Posidoniimonas corsicana: one gene and its partner. The protein of the gene in region 1 binds, or shares a complex with, the protein of each later gene. Links are inferred from orthologs where the notes say so. Each region holds a gene or a part of one and is shown on either strand. Other genes may lie near its edges. The genes, in order: KOR34_RS16265 and accD.

Region 1 (6,053 bases):
CAGCAGTTCGGCGAGCCCCACCGGACCGTCATCGGTCACTTCCGGCACGAGGTCGGCCACTTCCTCTGGATGCGGCTGGTGGAGAACGACCGCCCGGACGCCTGCATCAAGCTGTTCGGCGACCACCGAGACCCGCCCTACGGCGAGGCGATGGACCGCTACTACGCCGAAGGCCCGCCGGCCGACTGGCAGGCGCGGTTCATCAGCCAGTACGCGTCGAGCCACCCCTGGGAGGACTTCGCCGAGACCATGGGCTTCTACCTCGACATGCGGGCGGTGCTCGACACGCTGGAGCACCAGGTGACGCCGCTGTCGGTGCGGCGCGGCGCCGACCTGGACGAGCTGCTGGCCGGCTACCTCAAGGCCGGCATCGCGCTGAACGAGATCAACCGCACCATGGGCCTCACCGACCTAGTGCCCGAGGTGGTCAGCCCGCCGGTGGTCGAGAAGCTGCGATTCGTGCACGGGCTGTTCCCGTCGGAGGCCGTGCTGCTGGCGACCGGCTAGCCCTGGACGGCAACCGCCACCTTCGCGGCGAGCAGCTGCTGCACGGCCACCCACGCGGCTACCGCCAGCCAGGCAACGACAACCCCGCGCCCGGTCGCCCTGGCCTTTACGACCTCTGGCCAGGAGCGGCGGCACCGCCAGTACCCTACGGCCGCGACCGCCAGACCGAGCGGAACCAGCGGCCAGCCGGGCCAGCCGAGCGTGATGAGTTGGGCCGTGTCGGCGTACCGCTCGAGCCCGCCGAACGCCAGGTAGACGCCGCCGGCCAGCCAGCAGAACCCCGCCCATCCCCAGGCGAACGGCGCCATGCTCCGCCACCGGCTCACGGCGACCGCTACCAGCAGCGGGAGCAGCCATCCCGACAAGAACCCCGCCCACAGCACCACCGCCGGCCGGGGGTTGGGCCCTGCCAGCGTGCTGGGGATCTGCCCCGGGTAGAGGTTCACGTAGGCCAGCTCGCCGCCGGTGAGCGGGACCGCCACGACGTGGCCCAGCTCGTGGGTGAGGAGCATCGCGAGCCAAGCCCAGGCAATCAGCGGCGCCGCTAGTGCCGCAATGGCGAGTTTACTCGTCAACCTCGATCTCCACTCCGTTGACGAGCACGAAACTCGTCGTGCGCGGGATCGCTTTCTTTAGTGCCTGGAGCGACTCGCGCGAAATCGAACACTCCTGCAATCGAATCTGCATGATCGTATTCGACTGTGCGAGCCCACTTGCCAGCTCGTCTGATACCGACAAATGATATAGCGATAGGTAGTTCAGAGAGGGGCAATGCAGTATCGCCGACAGCGCCTCCTCATCAAAGTTGCTCGTGTCGCTTAAGCCGGACTTGTTGCTACCACCGCCGCGTCCGTCGATCGTGAGATACTGAAGTCCGGTGCATCCCTGTAGACGTGAAAGGTCGGGGCCGGCAAAACCAACGTCGACAAGCATGAGGGCATTGCTTGGAGCGGAAAGCACAGCATCCAGCACGCGCTGACTGCTGACGGATGACCTACACAGGAGGCCGTCGATCGTCTGGCCCCTTGCAACGAGCGCCTCAGCGACGCGTTGCACACTCTGGTCGCTCACGTTTGCCCACATGGTCAGTATGGAAATGTCGTCGAACACACTGAGGTTCTCGACGAATAGATCCGCAGTCTCGTCGCTCCGCAGACTAATGTTGTCGATCGCGTCGGTGTAGCCTTGCAAGAGGTTCCAGTGTGGGTAGCCCAGCAGATCACTTGGCCCCTCCATCGCCGATGACACCGAAGTCTTGTCGACAGCAAGCAATGCCGCCACCGCCCGGCGTTGGGACAGTGAGCGTGAAAAAAGTGCTGCAAGCAGCATCGCCAAGACGACCACCAGGCAGGTCGTCACCCACAGCGTGCTCCGCTTCATGGCGGCCGTCCTAGGTCCAAGCATTGCCCCGCAAGAGTAGTTGCGCGCCAACCTCGGATCACTCAGCACCGCCGCGCCGAAGCTAGCCCGACGCCTCTTCCAGGAACTGCCCCATCTTGCGGAACTTCTCGTACCGCTGCGACAGCAGCTCGTCGGTCGGGGTGTCGACCAGCTCGCGGAGAGTCTTGGCGAGGTACATCTTCAGCCGCGACGCCATCTGGTAGTGGTCGCGGTGGGCGCCGCCGACCGGCTCCTCGATCACGTCGTCGATGACGCCCAGGTCGCTCAGGTGCTTGGACGTCAGACGCAGCGCGCGGGCGGCGTTCTCGGCGAAGTCGTGGCTCTTCCACAGGATGCCGGCGCAGCCCTCGGGGCTGATCACCGAGTAGTACGCGTGCTGCAGCATCGCCACGCGGTCGCCCACGCCGATGCCCAGCGCGCCGCCCGAGCCCCCTTCGCCGATCACCACGCAGATGATGGGCGTCGGCAGCCGGGCCATCTCAAGCATGCTCTCGGCGATCACCTGCGCCTGGCCACGCTCCTCCGCGCCGATGCCGGGGTAGGCGCCGGGCGTGTCGATCATGCAGATGATGGGCATGCCGTACTTGGCGGCCATCTTCATTTTCCGCATCGCCTTGCGGTAGCCCTCGGGGTGGGCGCAGCCGAAGAAGCACTCGGTGCGTTCCTTGAAGGTCTTGCCCTTGTGGTGACCCACCACCATCACCTTGTGCTCGTCGAGCTTGGCGAAGCCGGTCCGCAGGGCGCGGTCGTCGCCGAAGAAGCGGTCGCCGTGCAGCTCGACGAACTCCTCGAACACCGTGTCGACGTAGTCGGTGAACTTGGGCCGGTCCTGCAGCCGCGCCACGCGGACCGTGTCCCACGGGTCGAGGTCGGAGTACAGGTCGCGGGTCTTCTCCAGCAGCTCCTTCTTCAGCGCCCGCAGGCGCTCGTGCTGCTCGGCGGTCTTCTCGGCGACCGCGTCCAGTTCGCGGATGTTGTCTTCCAGCTCGTAGAGCGGCTGCTCGAATTCTAGTTGCTGCATTTCTGGTCGTTCGCGGGCGGCGCCCGCCGGGTGGTTGGTCGTCGGTTAGTTGTGGGCAGGGTCCCTCGGTGGGTCGAGGGGTCGCTTACACCTGATCTTCTTCTTCGGCCGCCTGCGCCTCGGCGCCCTCGGCCGGCGGGTCGGGGGTCTGGTAGAACAGGCGGTCGGTCTTGATCTTCATCAGGACCTCCTTCATGTTCGCGGGCCGGTCGTTGCGGTCCTTGGCGAGCATCTTCTGCACGTAGGCCGCGAAGTCCGGGTTGATGTTCTTGTCGGCCACCACCAGCGACGGCGGCTTGCTCTTGATGTGCTTCTGCATCAGCTCGTTGGGGCTGTTGGCCGTGAACGGCAGCGCCCCGCACATCAGCTCGTGCACCATGCAGCCGAAGCTGTAGATGTCGTCCCGCGGGTCGACGCCCTGGCCGCGGATCTGGTCCGGCGCCATGTAGCTGTAGGTGCCCTGGATCTTCGCCTTGCCGCCCAGCAGCTTGGCCAGCCCGCCGGTCGGCTTGGACGCGATCGTGAAGTCGATCAGCTTGACCTCGGTGGCGTCGCTGAGTAGGAAGTTGTCCGGCTTGATGTCGCGGTGCACCCACCCCTTGTCGTGCATGTGGGCGATGCCCGCGGCGCACTTGGTGAGGATCTCCTTCATGCGGTAGGTGAGCTTGGTCTTGAGGGCCGGCGTCTGCTTGGAGGCGACCAGCTGCTGCTTGATGTTGAGCTCCTTGAACAGCTCCATCCGCAGCCAGGCGCCCTCCTTCGCGACGCCGAAGTCGTAGGTCTGGATGACCGCGGGGTGCTCGAGCGCCTTGCCGACGTTGTACTCGTGCTTCAGCTCCGCGACCGTGGTGCGGCTGTACTTGGAGCCCTTCTTCAAGAGCTTGATGGCGTAGGCGTCGGTCTCGCTGCGGTGCCGGACGGCCCAGATCTCGAACGTCGCGCCCGCCCGGATCAGGTAGAACAGGCGGTACTCGCCGACCATCTCTGACGCTGCAGCCACACTTCGCCCTTTCTTGCCGCCGCCCCAAGCCCCGCCGCGTGCTTCCGGAGAGCGCCTGCGATCGGGTAACCTCGGGGATGGCCCGTCGCCCCCGGCTCTGCCGGGGGACCGTCATGGTTTGCCAACTCACGCCCCGGCCGGGCCGGGGCTGCGGGCCGGCGGTAACGCCGGCCGCCAATGGTTCGTTCCGCCAACGCGGTTTTCATCCCGTATTTGTAGCCCACCAGTCTATCCCGACCGCCCCCGCCCGCCTAGGCCGAACGCCCCGTGCCGCAGTTCCTCGCCCGCACCATAAAGCTAATCTGGGCCAGCCCTTACACGCTGCTGGGCGCGGTGGTCGGGCTGCTCGGGCTGGCGACCGGAGGCGGCGTGCAGCGGCGCCGCGGCGCGATCGAGTTCCACGGCGGCGCCGTCCGCTGGCTGCTGGAGCGGGTCCCCGGCATCGGCGGCGCGATGGCCATGACCCTCGGCCACACCATCCTCGGTCAAACGCCCGCCGCCCTCGACATTGCCCGCGAGCACGAACACGTGCACGTCCGGCAGTTCGAACGGTGGGGGCCGCTGATGGGTCCGGCGTATGTCGGCTGCTCGCTGTGGCTCTGGCTCTGCCGCTCCGGCCGCCCGTACCGCGACAACCCGTTCGAGGTCGAGGCCTACAACCACGACGACTGCCGCGGGCCCGCCGGCCACGACCGGGCGTAGCCGTGGTGTCTGCAGTCGGTCGGAGACCCATCAGCCTGGCCGCACGGCGGCCGGTTTGCCGCGTTGCGGCCCGCGCCATCTGTCAGCGGCCCCGAATCTCTCGCCAGCTGCCGAACCGGCGCCTCTTTTGCCCCCTGGCCACTGAGACGGGCCCGCAACTGGGCTTCGCAGATCTGTACGCACTGTTGCCCCGCCATCCAAGCGAGAAAGGCAATCACACGATATGAATCCATCGTCCCCCGCCCCCGCTGAGAGTCGTCCGACGGTCGCCATCACGGGCAGCACCGGCCTAATTGGCGCCGCGCTGGTCGACCGCCTCAAGCACGACTACCAGGTTGTCGGCATCGACCTCGACTCGCCCGCGCACCCCACGCCCGGTGCGCACTACATCGACTGCGACCTGACCGACGTCGCTCAGGTGGGCGACGCGCTCGACGAGCTCCGCAAGCTAAGCGGCGGCCATCTGGCCAGCGTGGTGCACCTGGCCGCCTATTACGACTTCTCTGGCGAGCCGAGCCCGCTGTACGACAAACTCACCGTCGACGGCACGCGGCGGCTGCTCGACGGCCTGCAGACGTTCAAGGTCGAGCAGTTCTTGTTCAGCAGCAGCATGCTGGTGATGAAGTCGAGCCCTGACGGCGATCTGATCACCGAGGAGTCCCCCACCAACGCCGGCTGGGACTACCCGCGGTCGAAGCTGGACGCGGAGGAGGCAATCCGCAAGCACCGCGGCGACATCCCCGCCATCGCCCTCCGCATCGCCGGCGTCTACGACGAGCTCTGCCACTCGATCCCGATCGCGCAGCAGGCCAAGCGTATCTACGAGCGCGACATCGAGAGCCACCTCTACCCCGGCGATCAGTCCCACGGACAGCCGTTCGTCCACCGCGACGATGTAGTGGACGCCGTCGTCCAAGCCATCGAGAAGCGGGAGGCCATTGAGGGATTTGAGGTGCTGCTGCTCGCCGAAGACGACCTGATGAGCTACGGAGCGTTGCAGGACCGGCTCGGCCAGCTTATCCACGGCGACGATTGGACCACCTGCCGCATCCCCAAGTCAGTCGCCAGAGCCGGCGCCTGGGTGAAGGACAGGATGGACCCCGATTCGCAGTTCATTAAGCCCTGGATGGTCGATCTGGCCGACGACCACTACCCGTTGGACTGCAGTAAGGCTAAGCAGACACTCGGCTGGCGTCCGAAGCACTCACTCAATGAAGACCTGCCACAGATGATCGACCGCCTGAAGCAGGACCCGCGCCGCTGGTACGAGGTCAACAAGCTGGGCGAACCCCCGGAGAAGCCGCTCGGCAAGAAGCTGCAGGAAGCGATCGACGAAGCCGCCACGCCGATGGAGCAACCCTAGCCGTGCCGCTCAAACCAGAACTCATCGGCAAGTTGGACGCGCCGGTCGCCCGGTTCGGG
Region 2 (6,026 bases), on another replicon or contig:
TGGCGTCAGATCACCGAGAGCCGCAAGAAGTACGAGTCGGTTGGCATCACCGGCAAGAGTGACTCGGAAGAGCGGATCGCCGAGGCCCTCGCCTCGCCGCTTACCAGCGCCGGCCTGGACTTCCTGGATACTCCGCTGGAGGAGGTCGTCGACTTCCTCCGCACCGAGTACGAGATCGAGATCCAGCTCGACGAGACAGCGCTGGACGATCTGGGCATCGGCACCGACGAGCCGGTCACGGTCAACCTCCGCAACATCTCGCTCCGCAGCGCACTGCGGCTCATGTTCAAGCAGCTCGAGCTCACCTACGTCATTGCCGACGAGGTGCTGCTGATCACCACCGAGGAAGAAGCCGAGACCCGGCTCACCGTCCGCGTCTACAACGTTGGTGACCTGGTCATCGACAAGACGCCTATCCCAGCCCTCGGCGGCGCCGGCGGCGGTGGCGGCGGCTTTGGCGGCGGCGGCGGCGGCCTGGGTGGCGGCGGCGGCGGCTTCGGCGGTGGTGGCGGCGGCCTGGGTGGCGGCGGTGGCGGCTTCGGCGGCGGTGGCGGCGCCTTCAGCGTGCCGGAGGACTTGGTCCTCACTAAGCGCGCTGTCCCAACGAACGCCAGCGCCCCAGCGGTTGTGGCCGAGCCTGTCCGCAAGGCCAAGCGTGCGGCCAAGCCCAGCCCCATCAAGATTGACGATTCGATCCCGGCCGATCAGTTCTGGGCGGACTACTTTGAGGCCGGTGAGGTTGACCCCGCAGCGGTGCGTGAGACATCGCGTCAGCTGATGAAGCGCGGAGACCACGCCGGTGTGGTTGCTCTCATCCAGAACGCGTTGCGGCACGGCCAGCCCCAGCCCTGGATGTACGAGGCGCTCGGCATCGCCATGCAGGTTGCGGGCAATTCGCCGCACGACGTCGAGCGGGCCATTATGTCCGCCGTCGACTTCAGCAGCTCCGCGGACGAGCTGATCCTGATCTCTCACTACCTGACCAAGCTTGAGCTCGATAGCCGGGCGATCCAGGTTCTGCAGCAGGCGGTCAAGCTCGACCCGACGCTGAAAGAGGCCTACCTGCTCGGGATGAAGTCCGCCGAACGCACCGGCGACCTCGACGGCCTCCGCTGGGCCACGGTGGGCATCCTCAGCCGCGCCTGGCCGAGCGACCAGCAGGGCATCGAGGACGAGGCCCGCCGCCTAGCGGCCGCAACGCTCCGGCAGCTTGAGGTCGATGGACGCATCAGCGAGCACGACGCCTACAACGACGACCTGGTCGCCGCCATGCAGCGTGACTGCGTGATCCGCGTCACGTGGACCGGCGACGCCGACGTCGACCTGCTGGTCGAGGAGCCGGACGGCTCGGTCTGCTCGAGCAGCAACCCCCGCACCCCCGGCGGCGGCGTGATGCTGGGCGACACCTTCGCCACCAGTGACGGCCCCGGCCAGAAGGGCTTCTCCGAGACCTACCTCTGCCCGCGCGGCTTCAACGGCGCCTACCAGGCGGTCGTCCGTCGGGTCTGGGGTGACGTGACTGCCGGCGTCGTGACGGTCGACGTGTACACCAACTACGGCGCCCCCAATGAGAAGCACCAGCGTGGCCAGGTGGAGCTCGGCAAGGGCGACTCGGCGGTGAAGTTCGAGCTGGCCGACGGGCGTCGCGCCGAGCGTGTTGACGAGCAGCAGTTGGTCAACGCGATCAATCGTCAGGAGGCGGTCGGACGGGCGGTTCTTGCTCAGCAGCTCGGCTCGATGTCTGACCCGGGCGTGACCGCTCTGCGTCCGGATGACCTGCAGCGGATCCGGCGCCGGCAGTTGGCCGGTGGCGGAGGGGGAGCGGTCGGCTTCCAGCCGCAGATCACCGTCCTGCCTGACGGAACCCAGCTAACGGTCAACGCCGTGGCTACCGCGGACCGCCGCTACGTGATCGTCCGCCCGGCGCCGTCGATCACGTCGATCTCGGACGTCAGCACGTTCACCTTCGCTGGCGCCTCGCAGGACGCCGACGACGGCAATGACGACGGCGACGACGACGGCGACGCGGCCGCTCTGCTGCTGGGTCGGCGTGGCGTGAACGTTGGCGGCGATGACGACGCCGGCGGGAACAACTGAGCCGGGCTAGGCGCCGGGCCAATGGGGCCCAAGCGACTCTCGCTGCAACTCGGTCAGACGGGCTACCCCCGCGGTCGCGGCGGCCACCAGCTGCTGCAGTTCCGTGGCGGAGAAGGTAGCCTCTTCACCGGTCCCCTGCACCTCGACGAAGCGGTCGCCGCCAGTCATCACGACGTTCATATCGACCTCGGCCGCGGCGTCCTCGTGGTAGTTGAGGTCCAGTCGGACACGCCGGTCTACCAACCCAACGCTCACGGCCGCGACGCTATCGCGAAACACGCGTGACGGGTCTGGCGGATCGATATCGATCGACCGGACCGCGTCCACCAACGCGACGAACGCGCCGGTGATGCTCGCGGTGCGGGTGCCGCCGTCTGCGCGGATCACGTCGCAGTCGACGGTGATCGAGCGTTCGCCGAGCGCCTCGAGGTCGACCACCGCCCGCAGGCTGCGCCCGATCAGACGCTGGATCTCGGTGGTGCGACCGTCGACTTTGGCGCGGTCGCGGGGTTTGCGGGGTGAGGTGCTGCCGGGCAGCATGTTGTACTCGGCGGTGACCCAGCCCTTGCCGCGGCCGGCCAGCCACGGCGGCACGTCGGCCGCGACGCTGGCGGTGCACAGCACCATGGTCTGCCCGGCGTGGATCATCACGCTGCCGGGCGCGTTGGACGCGAAGCCGCGTTCGATCTTGATGGGTCGGAGTTGGTCGTCCGGGCGACCGTCGATGCGTTGGCTCATGCCGGGCAGCATAGCCGTGGCGGCGGTCGAAGGGAACCGCGGCGTCCGGAAGCGTGCGGCCGCTACTTGCCGCAGTAGTCGATCGCGCGGGCAATCTCGCTCTTCATGTCCGCGCGGCGGACGATGCGGTCGATGTAGCCGTGTTCCAGCAAGAACTCGCTGGTCTGGAAACCTTCGGGCAGCTCGGTGCGGAGCGTCGCCTTGATGGTGCGGGGCCCTGCGAAGCCGATCAGCGCCTTCGGCTCGGCGAAGATCAGGTCGCCCAGCGATGCGAAGCTGGCGGCGACGCCGCCCATGGTGGGGTTGGTGAGCACGCTGATGAACAGCCCGCCCGCCTGGTCGTACCTCGCCAACGCGGCGGAGACCTTGGCCATCTGCATCAGCGACAGGATGCCTTCGTGCATCCGGGCCCCTCCGCCCGAGCCGCTGGTGATGATCAGGGGCAGGTTCTGATCGGTGGCCCGCTCAACGAGCCGCGTCAGCCGCTCGCCCACCACCGAGCCCATGCTGCCCATGATGAACGCCGAGTCGGTGACCCCGAAGGCCACGCGGCGGGCGCGGATCATGCCGGCGCCGGTGAGCGCCGCGTCGCGGAGGCCGGTCCGCTTCTGCTCGGCGACAATCCGCTGTGCGTAGGGCTTCTTGTCGGCGAAGCCCAGCGGGTCGGTGGGCATAAGGTTGGCGTCCCACTCCTCAAACGTGCCCTCGTCCAGCATGTGCCGGACGCGGTCGGCCGCGCTGAGGTACATGTGGTGGCCGCACATCGGGCAGACATTCATCTGCTCCGTGGCAGTCTTGCGGAAGATGGTCTCGCCGCAATCGCCGCAGCGAATCCACAACCCGCTGGGGACGCCGCGCTTTTCTCGCGGGCCGTTTGGGTTGGTTTCGCCTGTCGCCATGGAGGGGGACCGTTGCATCGACTGCCGAATACGTGCTATCGCGGACATGGGCTTGAGGCCCGACAGGCCCCTATCATACCAATCCCCGCGGGGCGCCACCATGCCACCGGGGGGACCCTGGGGCCGACCGCCTGGGGGCGGATTTACGCATCCTTCAGGGGGACCATCGGCTCCAGCACCTCCCAGCCTGCCTGGCCGGGCCGCCGGCCCCAGAAGTCGGTCAGCTCGTCGTGCCGCAGCACGTGGCGGACCACGCTGGCGAGTGGTTCGGGGGCGACCACCACCACCGAGTCGTGCGACTTGTGCTTCTTCAGCACCTTCCGGAGAACCTCCGAGACGCGGTTCTTGGCCGCCAGCACGGTCTCGCCCTGCGGCGGGCAGACAGTCTCCGGCTGCTCGCGCCACTGGCGGAACACCTTGGGCTGCTTCGTCTTGACGTCCTCGATCAGCATCCCCTGCCACAGCCCGTGGTCCAGGTTTGCCAGCTTGTCCAGCGTCTTGGGCCGCACGTCCAGCGCGGCGCCGACCTGCTTGGCGGTCTGCTCGCAGGACTCGCAGGGGCTGGAGTAGATCGCCTCGGGCTCGAACCCCTCGAGCTGTTCGATGACCTTCGCCACCTGCTCGCGCCCGTCCGCCGACAGCGGGATATCAAGGTTGCCCTGGACACGGCCCTGCTGGTCGTACTCGGTGGCGCCGGGGGTGATTAGCAGAATGCGGAGCATTCATGGTTTCCTGAGGAGGCGGCTCAGCCGTCGCGGCCCGAGCGGGCCAGCTGGTTGAGCGAATCAACGCGTTGCTGGTAGTCGTCCGCTCCAAACACCGCCGTGCCCGCGACCAGCAGGTCGGCCCCCGCCCGCACGCAGTCGGCGATGGTCGACGGGTTCACACCGCCGTCGACCTCGAGCAACGCGTCGCAGGCTGGGTCGTCGCGCAGGCGGCTCAGCTTCTCGAGGGCGACCGGGTCGAACTCCTGCCCGCCGAATCCGGGCATCACGCTCATCACGAGCACCAGGTCGCAGTGGGGCAGGGCGGGGAGGATCGTCTCGAGCGGCGTGGGCGGGTTCAGCGACAGGCCGGCCATGGCGCCGGACTCGCGGATTTCATCGAGCAGCGGCCGCGGGTCGTCGAGCACCTCGGCGTGGACCGTAATGCAGTCGGCGCCGGCGTCCCGGTAGCGGGCCGCGTACTCCGCCGGGTTGTCGATCATCAGGTGCACGTCCAGCGGCAGGTCTGTCACCGCGCGGATGGCCTCGATCACCGGCAGCCCGAACGACAGGTTCGGCACGAAGTGCCCGTCCATCACGTCCAGGTGCAGCCCGTGGACGCCGGTGGCCTCGATGTCCCGGATTTCCTGCTGGAGGTTGGCGAAGTCGCACGCCAGCAGCGACGGCATCAGCACCGGCGAGCGGCTGCCCAGCGAGGCGCGGACGGATTCTCTGTTGCGAAAGTTGGGCATGACCTGGAGAGCGGGCGGGCGAGGGGGCGGTCGGTCGCGGCGGCGTGCGGGCAAGCCGTCTCCGGCACGCTGCGCCCCTGTGCGGCGCGAAGAAGGGTCGTGTTGGGGCGCCGGTGGGCCGGCTGGGGCGTTCTCGCGGGTCGAAAAAAAGGGCCGCGAGTCGCGGCCTGGGTCATCCCTTTGTGCCAAGAACCGCCCCGGGCATCAAGCCCCGCCACTGGCGCCAAACCCGCATCCGCCGGGTGCGAAGGGCGGAGGGCTCGGCCTAAGTTGTTTTGAGTGCTCGCGTTGCGGTGGATGGGTGGCTGGCGGCTAGTCGTCCAGCTCGGCGGCGCGGGGCAGCTGCTCCAGGCTGTCCAGCCGGAAGAACTGCAGGAACCTGTCGGTGGTGAAGTACCGACCCTGCCCGCCCGGTTCCCCGGCCAGCTCGCGTCGCAGCAGGCCCCGACGCACAAGTTGCGACAACAGCGGCCCGCTCGACACGCCCCGCAGTTTGTCCACCGCGGCGGCGGTGGTTGGCTGTCGGTACGCCACCACCGACAGCACCTCCAGCGCCTTGGGCGAGAGCCGGACCTCCTTCACCCGCCCGTAGAACTTGTCCCGCACACGCTGCAGGTCCTCGCGCAGTTGCAGGCGGAAGCCCTCCGCGCGGTCGGCGATCTCGTACGGCGCGGCGTCACGCTGGTACTCGTTGTTCAGCTCGGCGACCGCCGTGCGGACCTCCTCGGGCGTGACGTCGCGCATCTCGGACGCGAGTTCCTCGGCGGTGCGCGGCCGGCCGTTCTCCGCGCCGACAAACAGGATCGCCTCGATGATGCCCTTCGGGCTGACCGCGC

Evidence for each region.
Region 2: the proteins of KOR34_RS16265 (region 1) and accD are in contact, whole or in part, in a solved structure (PDB 8UXZ), measured with the Escherichia coli proteins. The link is inferred for Posidoniimonas corsicana from one-to-one orthologs.

The regions. Positions count from the first base shown.
Region 1 is NZ_SIHJ01000002.1:40,993-47,045, forward strand. What follows is about bases 950-3,752. They hold KOR34_RS16265 (acetyl-CoA carboxylase carboxyltransferase subunit alpha), read right to left. Parts: upstream 2,930-3,752; coding sequence 1,970-2,929; downstream 950-1,969. Other genes in these bases: KOR34_RS16255 (M50 family metallopeptidase), read right to left, coding at 950-1,082; KOR34_RS16260 (hypothetical protein), read right to left, coding at 1,072-1,887; KOR34_RS16270 (serine/threonine protein kinase), read right to left, coding at 3,015-3,752. Also shown: KOR34_RS16250 (putative zinc-binding metallopeptidase), read left to right, coding at 1-507; more of KOR34_RS16255, read right to left, coding at 504-949; more of KOR34_RS16270, read right to left, coding at 3,753-3,929; KOR34_RS16275 (hypothetical protein), read left to right, coding at 4,197-4,631; KOR34_RS16280 (NAD-dependent epimerase/dehydratase family protein), read left to right, coding at 4,855-5,994; KOR34_RS16285 (vitamin K epoxide reductase family protein), read left to right, coding at 5,997-6,053. UniProt on the Escherichia coli protein: Component of the acetyl coenzyme A carboxylase (ACC) complex. First, biotin carboxylase catalyzes the carboxylation of biotin on its carrier protein (BCCP) and then the CO(2) group is transferred by the carboxyltransferase to acetyl-CoA to form malonyl-CoA.
Region 2 is NZ_SIHJ01000001.1:3,937,802-3,943,827, reverse strand. The notes cover bases 1,841-4,616. They hold accD (acetyl-CoA carboxylase, carboxyltransferase subunit beta), read right to left. Parts: upstream 3,783-4,616; coding sequence 2,898-3,782; downstream 1,841-2,897. Other genes in these bases: rpe (ribulose-phosphate 3-epimerase), read right to left, coding at 4,480-4,616; KOR34_RS15175 (histidine phosphatase family protein), read right to left, coding at 3,878-4,456; rph (ribonuclease PH), read right to left, coding at 2,104-2,835; KOR34_RS15190 (VWA domain-containing protein), read left to right, coding at 1,841-2,097. In the rest of the region: more of KOR34_RS15190, read left to right, coding at 1-1,840; more of rpe, read right to left, coding at 4,617-5,190; SMC-Scp complex subunit ScpB, read right to left, coding at 5,503-6,026.